Rhodopirellula bahusiensis: one gene and its partner. The protein of the gene in region 2 interacts with the protein of the main gene of each other region in a pairwise test. Links are inferred from orthologs where the notes say so. Each region holds a gene or a part of one and is shown on either strand. Other genes may lie near its edges. The genes, in order: priA and CEE69_RS25075.

What was found.
Region 1: the proteins of CEE69_RS25075 (region 2) and priA interact in binary tests that used the Escherichia coli proteins (3 or more experiments, as listed by UniProt). The link is inferred for Rhodopirellula bahusiensis from one-to-one orthologs.

What each region holds. Positions count from the first base shown.
Region 1 is NZ_NIZW01000007.1:359,545-367,082, forward strand. Bases 2,776-5,793 are described here. They hold priA (replication restart helicase PriA), read right to left. Parts: upstream 5,468-5,793; coding sequence 3,083-5,467; downstream 2,776-3,082. Other genes in these bases: CEE69_RS11095 (helix-turn-helix domain-containing protein), read left to right, coding at 2,776-3,052; CEE69_RS11105 (DUF1583 domain-containing protein), read right to left, coding at 5,773-5,793. In the rest of the region: CEE69_RS11085 (SRPBCC family protein), read right to left, coding at 1-544; CEE69_RS11090 (endonuclease/exonuclease/phosphatase family protein), read right to left, coding at 664-1,503; more of CEE69_RS11095, read left to right, coding at 2,009-2,775; more of CEE69_RS11105, read right to left, coding at 5,794-7,538.
Region 2 is NZ_NIZW01000025.1:401-4,692, reverse strand. The notes cover bases 1-2,696. They hold CEE69_RS25075 (single-stranded DNA-binding protein), read left to right. Parts: upstream 1-944; coding sequence 945-1,448; downstream 1,449-2,696. Other genes in these bases: CEE69_RS25060 (hypothetical protein), read right to left, coding at 2,520-2,696; rplI (50S ribosomal protein L9), read left to right, coding at 1,527-2,060; rpsF (30S ribosomal protein S6), read left to right, coding at 488-910; pth (aminoacyl-tRNA hydrolase), read left to right, coding at 1-446. Outside these bases: more of CEE69_RS25060, read right to left, coding at 2,697-2,915; CEE69_RS25055 (hypothetical protein), read right to left, coding at 2,905-3,120; CEE69_RS25050 (hypothetical protein), read right to left, coding at 3,117-3,449. UniProt on the Escherichia coli protein: Plays an important role in DNA replication, recombination and repair. Binds to ssDNA and to an array of partner proteins to recruit them to their sites of action during DNA metabolism. Acts as a sliding platform that migrates on DNA via reptation.

The DNA of each region.
Region 1 (7,538 bases), on a different replicon or contig from region 2:
GACCGATGATCAAGCGATCGGGTTCGTTGACCACCCCTTTGATCTCAAGCTCTGAGAGCACTTCGCCGGTTTCCACCAATTGCTTGAGCATTAGCAACCCACGTTCGTAGTCCATGCCGACGAACGTCTCCATCATCGATCGCATCCAGAACAAGAACCAAGGCAACTTACCTCGCATGTGCCAGGTGATTTTCGAACCCGGTCGACCATCCGTCGAGACCGGTTCAATTTCAAATTCGACCTTGGATTCCGACTTGAACGGTTTGACAAAAGCCAAATCGGCCAACATGGATGCGTTGGAGGACGAGTTCTTCGGAGGCTGGAGTTCACGATGTGTCATCGAGCCCTCGCCAACCAATTCACCTTTCCAGTGGTAGGTCGCACCGTTCGCGTTTGGTGGATCGCTGACGGTCACTTCGGCTTCGGGATCCACTTGCAACCAGGGCGACCACCGAGTCCAAGTCGAATAATCTGTGACTGCATTGAAGACATCACTGACATCAGCATCGATGGTCTGGGAACGCTGAATATGAAAAGCAGGCATGGTGAATTCGTCCCTTCGGAGTGGCTGGCGTACCGACTCCGGATATCCTAGCAAAATCGCGGTGGAACAGCGTTACGACGCAATTTCCCGACCGAAACTGCTCATGAGTTTCGCCCGAATCAGTCCTGCTCACCTGTATAGTCGCCGGTTGGCCCGCCATTCGTTTTCAATTCAACGACCACCAACAATGGTCGGTGATCCGAGGCAATCGGTTCGTCCAGCACTTCGGTTGAGACGATCCGCCACGAGCTGGCAGGACACATCGCAACATAGTCGAGTTGTCGGTTGGGTGATTTCGCGGGAAAGGTATGCATCGATTCTGATGTCGAGACCTTCCACTTTGTTTGCAGCAATTGCATGGCCTCAGAAGCGGGCTTCGCGTTGAAGTCGCCCGCGATAACAGTCGGCTGGTCACCGTTGGCAAACAGTCGATTGAGCTCATCGATCTGCTTTTCCCGCAGGTCAGCACGAACGTGGTGCAAGTGGGTCGTCGCGAAACGCAATCGGGTTGAGTGAATCTGCATTTCAGCGACTCCGACGATCCGGCGTTCCCGGATGGGATCTCCGGGCAACCAGTGCACTTCGAGCGATTCGATCGGGTATTTCGAAAGGATCGCTTGACCATACTCTCCGCCGTCGTAGTCGATTTGCTTTGCGAATTCCCCAAACAAACCGGACTTGGCCGCTAGTGTTTCGACTTGATTGACCATTCCGTTCCGGCGGGTGTTTTGGTCGACTTCCTGGACCGCTACCAAATCAGGTTCCACCTTTCGAATGACGTTTGCCAAACGATCCAGATCGATCTTGCCGTCATTTCCTGCCCCGTGATGGATGTTGTAGCTCAACACCCTCAACCGAATCGGCGAGGCCGAATCCTGTGCTTGCACCTGCGGGGCCGAATGGAACGAGACAAAGACGGTTGCGAGCAGCAGAGTGACTTTGACGGGCAATGTCGACATTCAATTCACGTTGTTTGAAGCAGGTAGCAAGTTGGAAGCAGTTGACCAAACATCTGATGTTGTGTGGACGAGAATCCGTTCGGCTCGAACTCACCGAAGCAATCCGGAGGGAGGTTACTTCAATCTCCACCGAGTGTGTTGAAACTGCTCTTACCCAGGACGGAATCCTTCCAAGATTCCTCACCCACCCGATAGCCGGACTCGGCAGCAAATCAATCGGAGCGTTGAACGCACTGGAGCGTTTGGATAGGCTTCGATTCGTCGGCCAGCGCAACTACACTGGCGGTCCACGCAACGACCGGTGGGAACCCTGTTGGCAAAGCCAGCGGGGAGATCCGAAGGCCAGTCGCTCGCGTGCGAGACGTTGCCCCGCAATCGCATTTTCAATTGACGATTCGTCTCGGACGAAGCGACTGGCAACTGACACGGTAATGGACGGCAAAATGCCTCGTGCGCAAAGGTCGCGCTAGCCAGGTTCGAATTCAACAAGAAATCAGGTTTTTGAATGGCTCAAGCCAACGCTCAACTGAAGCAAGTTCGCCAAAGTTTAGGGCTGTCGCAGTTGGAACTTGCGACGCGGGCGGGAGTTTCGGCACGGACCGTCCAGTTTGCTGAATCGGGTCAGAATGTTTCCAGCGGGACGATGCGGCGAATCGCGACCGCGTTGGGCGTGGAATCAGACCAGTTGGTCCGAATTGATCCTGGCACCGGTCAAGATGCGTTTGTGGATCTTCCCTGGTCCATTGTGGACAGATTCCGAAACAATCGCCCAATTGACCAGGGCAGCATGTGTCGCAACGAATCCGAAGTGGCGGAGATCGTTCGGCAGATGCGAGAAAACTTCAGCGTACACATTCAAAAATGGGGGTCGTCTCAAAGCCAGCAGGAAGCGTTGCAGCGAGACAAGGCGATCAACCAAGTGTACGTTCGCTACGAACAACGGTACATCGAATTGTGGCGTCAGAACCCGGGCTGCATTCGCTTGGATCGCATCAACGAAACAATCTGTGGGGCCAGCATCGTATTGCCGCTGACCACCGAATCGTTCCAAGCGTTCCGCAACGGCGAACTGGGCTGGCTGGACATCTCCGCGGGCGACTTAGCGGACCAATCCCAGTACTTGCTGCTTGATTCAGTCACCGAGTTCACCAACCAATGTCGCCGCCCTTGGTACCAAGTCACCAAATCACTCAGTTCGATCACCTTCGCTCAAGTGGCCTCTCTGGCAGAATCCCCCAATCAGTCGGACTTCGAAATGGTTTCGTTCTCGGCGAGTCCATTGAATGAGCGAAGGCTTGCCACCATTGGCTTCATTCCTGAACCGACCACGGAACCCGAGTTCAACTACCCGATCTATTGGTTCGGAGAAGACCCACGGATTCTATCGAAGGATGAATACACCAATTGGTCCACCTTCAAACACTTTGCGATGCTAGTCAAATCCGTTGACAAGTCCGCCATTCGCCGGCGGATGATTCGTAGTGCTCTTGCGATGATCAAACGACTGCAACGACCAATGGGCGGTTCGTTCGAGCAACAAGCGGCCTAAACTGTTCTCCGTTGTTGCAACACGCCGCATTCACATCAAGTTGACTGGATCGATGTCAACGAGGAATTCGATTTCCTCTTTGGGGTCGACTTTGAAGTCGGCCAAACCTCGACGGATGACTTCGCCGACGACCGCCGCTTCGGTGGCCTGAAGCAACAAGTGAAACCGATACTTGCCGCTGATCTTGACGATCGGTGGAGGTGCCGGCCCAAGGATCCGAACCTCTGCCTTGAGCAGATCGCGAGCCTTTTCCAAGCGGTCAACAATCGCGTCGGCGACGGATTCGGTTTTGTCTTCCAGCGGGCCGCGAATGATGATCCGCGCCACGCTGCCGAGCGGTGGGTAGTTGAACTTCTTGCGGTTCACCATCTCGTCTTCGACGAACTTCAAATAGTCGTGCCTCGCCGCGGCTTGAATCGCCGGGTGCTCCGGCGTGAACGTCTGCACGATCACTCGGCCGCCACGATCGCCACGTCCCGTTCGACCAGCGACCTGAGTGACCAATTGGAACGTTCGTTCGGCGGCGCGGAAGTCCGGGAAGTGCAACGCTGAGTCCGCGTTGATCACGCCAACCAACAACACGTTGGGAAAGTCCAACCCTTTCGCGATCATCTGCGTGCCGAGCAACACATCGATCTCGCCGGCACGAAACTCCGACAGCACCCGTTGGTGGCTGCCAGCCCGCTTCATCGTGTCGCTGTCCATCCGAGCAATGCGAGCATCGGGGAACCGAGCCTTGGCTTCCATTTCCAATTTCTGCGTGCCCAAACCGCCGTAGCGAATCCCATCGAAGCGACACGCCGGACACCAGGGCGGCGTCGGGATCGTGTAATCGCAGTAGTGGCACATCGCCTTGCCGCCGTCACGGTGATGAGTCAGCGGCATGTCACAATCGGGACACGCACACACGGTGCCGCAAGCGGGACACTGGATCGTCGTCGCGTAACCACGTCGGTTGAGCAACAGAATCGCTTGCCCTTTTTCCTTCAGCGTCTCCAACACCGCAGCATGCAAGGGTCGGCTGATCGCGCCGCCCTTGCCGCGTTCCTCTTTGACCCGCAAGTCCACCAGTTGGACATCGGGCATCGGACGATTGCCGACCCGCTCCGACATCGTGACCAGTTCCGCGTGCCCGGTTTGCGTCGCATGCCAAGCTTCCATTGACGGCGTCGCGGAACCCAGCACCAACGGAATGCCAAGTGCCATCGCTCGGGCGTGAGCCACCTTGCGAGCGTGATAGCGTGGCTGCTTGTCTTGCTTGAACGAGGTGTCGTGTTCCTCGTCGATCACGATCAGCCCCAAGTTCGGCAGCGGTGCGAACACCGCACTGCGAGGCCCGATAACGACTTGGACTTCTCCTCGACGAATCCGCTGCCAATGGAAGTGACGTTCCGACGCGGACATTTGGCTGTGCAACACCGCGACGTTCTGGAAACGATCTTCGAATCGCCCACGGGTTTGTGGTGTGAGGCTGATCTCGGGCACCAACACGATCGCCGATCCCGCTTGCTTGACGACGTGTTCAATCGCCTGGATGTAGACCTCCGTTTTGCCACTGCCGGTCACGCCGTGCAACAACAACGTCCGCCCGCGTCCGCTGTCGACGGCTGAATTGATGCGAGACAACGCGTTCTCTTGTTGCGCCGTCAGCTCATGCGTTTTTCTGGCTTCGCCATCGTTGGACTGAGCCCGAATGCGGATGTTTTGACTGAGCTCTCGTCGCACTTCGGGGATCAAGAGCTCTTTCTTTCGCAACCGCCGAATCGGGTCCTCGGTGCACTCGGCCATGATCGCGATTTCTGCCGCGGTCATCGGTCGATCTTGAGCGATCAGAAACCGCATCGCCGACTGTTGCTTGGATGGCAACTTGGCAATTTGTTCTTCGGTCAGCCCCGGTGCCGGTCGAAAGTAAGTCGTCTTCCGCGTGCCCGCGTTGTCGCGAACGCTGGCGGGAATCAACGTGTCAAAGACTTGGCCCGCCGGAACTTGGTAGTAGTGAGCGATAAACATGACCAAGCGAACCAGGGCCGCATCGCACAGCGGTTCGTCGTCGATGACTTCGGCCACGTCGCGAAGTTTTTGCTGTGCCGCGTTGCCGGTCTTGATCGACACACACCAACCCGGAGTGGGCTTTTTCCGATGCCCCAGCGGCACGCCCACACGCATCCCCGGGCGGAGGACATCCAGCAAATCGTCCGGGATTCGGTAATCGTAGGGCCCGTGTGGCGATCGAGCGAACACGATCGACGCAAGCTGAACGTCTTCGCCGACCGTCAGCTCCCAGGGAGGAGGATCGGTTTCGAACAATTCGTTCTGGGTTGGTTCGGACGAGTCTGCGGGCACGGGTGCGGCGGCAAAAGGAGGGAAGTGCAAAGTTGGTTCGCCCAGATCGGGCATCGATGAATCAGACAACATAACGTGTGAGCTCCTTTTCTTCCCGGCGGGCGCAAGATAACCCATCTATCATCGCCTCACCCCGTGACACGTCTGGTCACCCGCCACGTCTGCGCCAAGACCACCCTGCCCCGCCCTACCCCACCACGAGCCTCTTCGGGAGTTCCAGCCCGAGCGATTGACGCGGACTTCTCCGGAGCCAGCCAGGCTCATTCACCCAAAATGGGTCCGTCGTGGACAACGCAGTGCAAATCGGATGCATGGGTGACCCGGTGGCCATCGGCCCCAATACCTTTTCTCCCGCCGATTCCCAGTCGTTTTTTGTGTCAGGGATTCGCTGACTGGATCTCGATCTTCTCCAGTTCCAAGCTTGACATTTGCGATTCAGAGGCAAGCGTGAATTGGATGGAACCAGGGCGGATGTCCTCCGTCCCGATGTCCGCGTACCCGAGGACTTTGCTCTTGGTTTTGCCTTTGCAAACAAAGAAGATCGTCCGCTGAAGACGCACCAAACGCAGCGTTCGAACCGCATCGAGGTCGACGATGTCCATGTTGTTCGATTGGAAATTGTTGTCCTTGTTCTTTCGATTTGGAATCTGCGCCGTGATTCGAAAGCCGTTGTCGTCCCTCGGCTGGAGAGTCAATTCGGCCTTGTTGGGTTGGTCACCGACGTCCAGTCCGATCGTGAATTTGCTATCGTCGCTCAGCTGTAAAGTTCCGATGTCCACGGTGATCTCAAAGTCTCCGCTCAAGGCCTTGCTGTATCCGATCAATGCGGAATCATGATCCGCGATCATCTTGATTCCGCTTTCTGTCACACTCGCATGAATCATCTCTGCGAACTCGCGAGTAGTGGGTTGAAAAGAATCCACAATCGATCGATGCCTGAATTCTCTTGTGACACGTTCCAATGCGGTCACGCGAGGATCCAAATCTTTTGATCCTGGTGGACTGGTGCGAATCACCAACTCTTCCAACACGACGGACAATTCTCCCGCCTTCATGCGGCTTGCCTCAATGCGAAGTCCCATGGTTGAGACAGGGTCACGCACGGCTCTGGTACCCAAGAGGTGGAATCGGTCGGAGTCACCGTGCGCGATGAGTGCATACGTTGTGTCACCGCGTCGGATGAGTCGGAGCCTGCCTTCTCTCGATTCATCACCTGTCTTTCTTGAGTCAAAAACCTTTTTTGTTTTTCCCAAATACATCCACCGCATCGTGGCGAGTTCCTCGCCAGCAGCACGATAGCTACGTGCGGCACTGTAGCGATTGCCGTGCTCGTCAAGAAACCGCAACGTGAAATCGGCCTGCCCGGTTTCTGCTGAGCCCGTCAAGTTCGAAAAACGCAACGTGGCGTCAAAGTCCCCGGATATGCGATGCCGGTCGCCAACGAAATAGGAACTGAATCCGGGCAAGACATCCGGTTCGATTCGAAGCCCGGATGGCGAAGCGTAGGATCGGGCTCTGGATCTCGGGGTATCGAAACGAGTGCGATCGATTGGCTTTGTGAAATCAATCCGCGTGTGCTCCTGCATCGTTTCCAGTCCAGCGAGGAACTCCGGCACATCGCTCGCGAGTTCCTGCTGTTGCGGAGCGGGTAGACTCTTTGGCCAATCGCCAGTCCATGTCATGTTTCGAACTTTGAGCTTCGATTCACTCCCGACGTAATAGAGCCCCAACCGGCGCTGGTGTTGAATGAGACCGTGCTGAAATGCGTCAACGTCATTGACCGCAATCTGTAGTTGATCGCCCTGAATGGTCAAACGAACACGGTTCCAATCGTTCTCCTTCAAACGAAGCGGAATGGAATCGGGATTCGAAGCCGTCGCAGTTGATGTCATTCCAACCGACGGATTGTGAACCCAATGTGGTCGCACGCCATCTGCATCCAATCGAAAGACGAGTCTTTCAATCGCGGGGTGAGCACTGTACTCACCGGATTGATAGAAAAACTCGTACTCAATCACGCCATCCTCGAGGATCGGACGATGGTAGTGAGCCAAGCATTCCACGGACGTGTGCCCAACATTTTCAATTCGCTTGCCGGTAATGAATCCGTTCGCGTGGTCGTCGGTCGTTGCCCATCGTTGAT
Region 2 (4,292 bases):
AGGGAGAGATCAGCGAGTGTCGCATCGAAAACGAAAAGGTTTTGGTGCTTTGCCCGCACACTTACATGAACGCCAGTGGGCAAAGTGTCCGCAAGGCAATGGATTTTTACAAACTTTCCCCGGAAGACATCCTCGTCATTTGTGATGACTTGAACCTCGAAACCGGTCGCGTTCGATTGCGACGATCTGGTTCCGCAGGTGGTCAAAAAGGCCTGGTTGACATCATTCGTCACCTCGGCAGCGAACAATGGGCGAGACTAAAGATCGGAATTGGACGTCCGCCAGCGAAATGGCAGGTGTCCGATTATGTTTTGGGCAAGTTTGACAAAACCGAATTAGAAGAAATGGAACATGCCGTCGTGCATTCCTGTGACGCCACCGCTTGCTGGGTGGCCAATGGAGTGACGGAAGCCATGAACCGTTACAATGCCGCCAGCGGCGCTTAGTCAATTTATTTCCCGTTCCCGCACCTCCCGCGATCTTTCCCGTGGCAAAAGTCAACACTTACGAAACGCTGTTCATCCTCGATAGCAACCACTACGCACGCGATCCCGGTGGCGTCGCCAAACAGCTCGAAGAGCTGATCGCCGAGAACGGTGGTGAAGTGCAAGTCAGCCGGATGTGGATGGAGCAAAAGCTCGCCTATCCAATCGAGAAGCACCAAAAGGGCACCTACTACCTGATTTACTTCAGCATGGAAGGCCCCAACTTGACCACGCTCGCTCGTGCGTTCGCATTGTCGGAGCCCGTCATTCGTGAGCTGACGATCAAGTTGGACCCACGTTTGGTCGAGCCAATTTTGGCCAACGCTCGCGGCGAACACTTCGCCGGACCAACCGGTGAAGAAGGTGCCGCTGAAGAGTCATCCGAAAACTCCGGCGAAGCGGTTGCTGAAACCGCGGATGCTTGATTTTGATTGATTCGAATTCTCGGAGGACTTAACCATGGCAAGTTTTAACCGCGTGATGTTGATGGGCAATTTGACCCGCGACATTGAACTGCGTTACTTGCCCAGTGGGATGGCCGTCGCGGAGTTTTCGATCGCAGTCAACGAAAAACGCAAAGCGTCCGATGGACAGTGGGTCGAAGATGTCTCGTTCTTCGAAATCACGCTTTTTGGACGCACCGCAGAAGTTGCCAGTGAATACCTTTCCAAAGGTTCACCGATCTTCGTCGAAGGCCGTCTGAAACAGGACACGTGGGAAAAAGACGGTCAGAAGCGTTCCAAGGTCAAAGTGATCGGCGAACGCATGCAAATGATCGGCGGCCGAGGTGAATCCGGTGGCGGTGGTGGAGGCGGAAGACCCGCTGCTTCACGACCGAATTCCGGTGGGGCTCCTGCCGAGTCGCAACGTTCCAACTACGTCAATTCCAATACTCCTTCCTCGCATGATTCACAACCGACCGGAGACGGCCCTGGTTACGACGAACCGGACATTCCGTTCTAGCATCCAGCCCGCCAAGTGACGTTTTCGATCACCTCCGATCATCCCGAATCAGAACCCTTTATCCTTCGACCCTGAACCATGTCAAAATCAGCGACTAGCCACTTCAAGCGGCTTCCAAAAGGCCAGAATGGCGGTATCGAACTGCTGTTGATCCACAACGTTGAACACCTCGGACGCCAAGGCGACTTGGTCGAAGTCAAAGCCGGTTACGCGTTGAACTACTTGTTGCCACAAGGTTTGGCAACGATCGCAACCGACCACCACAAACGGATGGTCGAGAAGCACCGTGAAAAATTGCGTGCGATCGAATTGGAAAAGCTGAAAAGCTACCGCGAGCAAGCCGACGAATTGGCCAAGCAGTCGATCACGATCGAAGCCAACGCCAACGACGAAGGTCACTTGTACGGCAGCGTTGGACCTCACGAGATCGTCGACGCTCTCAAGGCCAGTGGCATCACCTTGGCTCAAGACCAAATCCGTTTGGAAGGTCCTTTGAAAGAGTTGGGTCTGTACACGGTGAAGATTCACCTGCACAGTGAAGTCGATGCCAGCCTGAAGGTTTGGGTCGTGCCAACGGTTGCGGCAGAAGGCGGCGAACCAGGCGCCAGCTGATCTGGACTGCGATATTTTTGGCGTTGCAATCCGCGACGCAAAACGCCAGAAGAGATAGAAGCAACCGTGCACCGATGTTCGACTTTCGTGTCGAATGCTTGCACGGATTGCACTGAGACACGACCAGGCCTTGAGTCTGGTTGCCACGGGGCTGTGGCGGAACTGGCAGACGCGCTAGATTTAGGATCTAGTTCCTTCGGGAGTGCAGGTTCGATTCCTGTCAGCCCTATCGAATAAACGTCGTTTTTTGCGGCGTTTCCACAAAGGCGGGTTACCTTCGGGTTACCTGCCTTTTTGTTTTTGGCTCGCTGCATTAACTCGATTCCTTCTCGGTTAGAGCGGTCCATTGCATCCACCGGACGGACTATCTCTCGCAAGTCCGGGCCTGCGAACCGCACGGGTCAACGTTCAAAGTCCTGGGAGGACCCAAGGCGGGCCCCCAACTCCGCACGCCTCGGGTCAAACATCCTGTTCGTCCCTCCCGGTGATCAAGTACTGGACCACCGATAGCGTGCGGTAGCGACGATGCCCCGAATCCGTGCGGCGAATCTCGAGCGTCCCGTCGTCTGCCATGCGTTTGAGCGATGACTCTGAGACTCCCGAATAGCGAACCACCTCTTTGGCTCCGCGGTGTCGTTCCGAAAGGAACTCGATGTCGTCGGGTTCCAGCTTGTCCCGGTGGTCATCGATAAACTGCTCGGTGCTCGACTTGGACGGCGTATCGGATGCCTTCCCGCTCAACTCGATTTCTTTCTCGATGATCGCCAAACGAGCTCGCCAATCAATCAACGCCTTTTCGGCCTCGGCTGTTCGCTCGATGGCTTCCCGGTAGCGGTCAAGAGCTTCAAGACTCATCGGTTCCGTCCCATGCTTCAAGTGCAAGCCGAAACTCGTATCCCGAAACGAGCGACTTCGCGCCGATCCGCTTCACGGGGCAACCGATCTGCTCGCAAGCGTTTTCGCATGACCTCGCTTGCTTGTATCCGAGAATGACCGCCAACGCCTTGGTGGTATAAACCCGGTTGTCGTCGATGATGCCATCATGGTTGGTCGATGTCATTTGGTTTTGTCCTTTGTTCGATCGCATTCGGGGCACTTGCCGCGGCTCATCGCTGCGGAACACTTGGGGCACGGGGTCGCAACAAACTTTCCGCCAACGGATCGCTTCTGTTGTTTCCGCTTGATGCTTTCTCCACGGTCTTGATGGGTCGCGGACACTCGCATGACCATGTCGTTCAAAACTTGGCCGTGATAAACGAGAGTCGCCCCCATGCGAACGCCCACCACGTTGTTGGATGCCAACTCGGCTTCTGCATCAATTCGGCTTCGATACCCGCAAAGGTTTTGCACCTCCGCGATTGAGTACGTTTCGAAATTCGAAAACATCATGGTTGTGTTCCTCCGATGGCCAACGACTCGGCGAGCTCCGCTCGCTTCCGATCAAACGCTCTGGTCCCACGGTTGCTTGATGGGATCCGTTGGAACAATCCGCGATTTTGCGTGCGGGCATGGGAGTGATTTGCCGCGTCTTGTCTTTGGCGTCCCGTGTGGCTCGCTGTCGCACGCTCTCGGTTCTGTGGCTCATTAATCGCGTTCGGTGCTGAACCGCTGCGAGCGTTGACGGTGTGAGACGGTTTTTCGCTCCGCTCCCGGTCCAGTTCATCGAGACGCACGGCGGCGGCTTTTTCCGCATCGGTGGCGAAGCGATCCAGGCCAGCCGCGGCCAACTTGCGGAACGTCAGCCCCTCGATGATGAACTCGGCAACGCCACGGGACAGCCCATCACGCCGGACGGATTCGCGGAGCTCGTTGGCGTCACGCTTGGCGGGTCCATCGATTCGATCGGCGGCACGCTGGGCGGCTTCGTGCTCATCGAACGGCGGCGGGGTCTTGCCGGTTAACCAGTTGGCAAGCTGCCCTGGCTCCCATCGCTGGGCCTCACGGTTGCCTCCGGCCTCGATGAACAATTCGCGAACGTACCCGGTCGACCAACCAGACTGGCGACCGGCATCCACTGCGACCGCGGCGGATTTCAATCCCCATCGAAACATCTCGTCCACCACCTCCGCCCATTGATCGGGGCGATTGGTGGGGGCGAATGAATCTGCGATTGATGGGGCGTTTCCCATGGCTTCTGGCCAAGACGGTCTTGGCTCTGTGCCAAGTGTGGCATGGCATGGTGCCAAGTCTGACTTGGCGTCTGGCCAAGTCTGTGTTGGCATGGTGCCATCA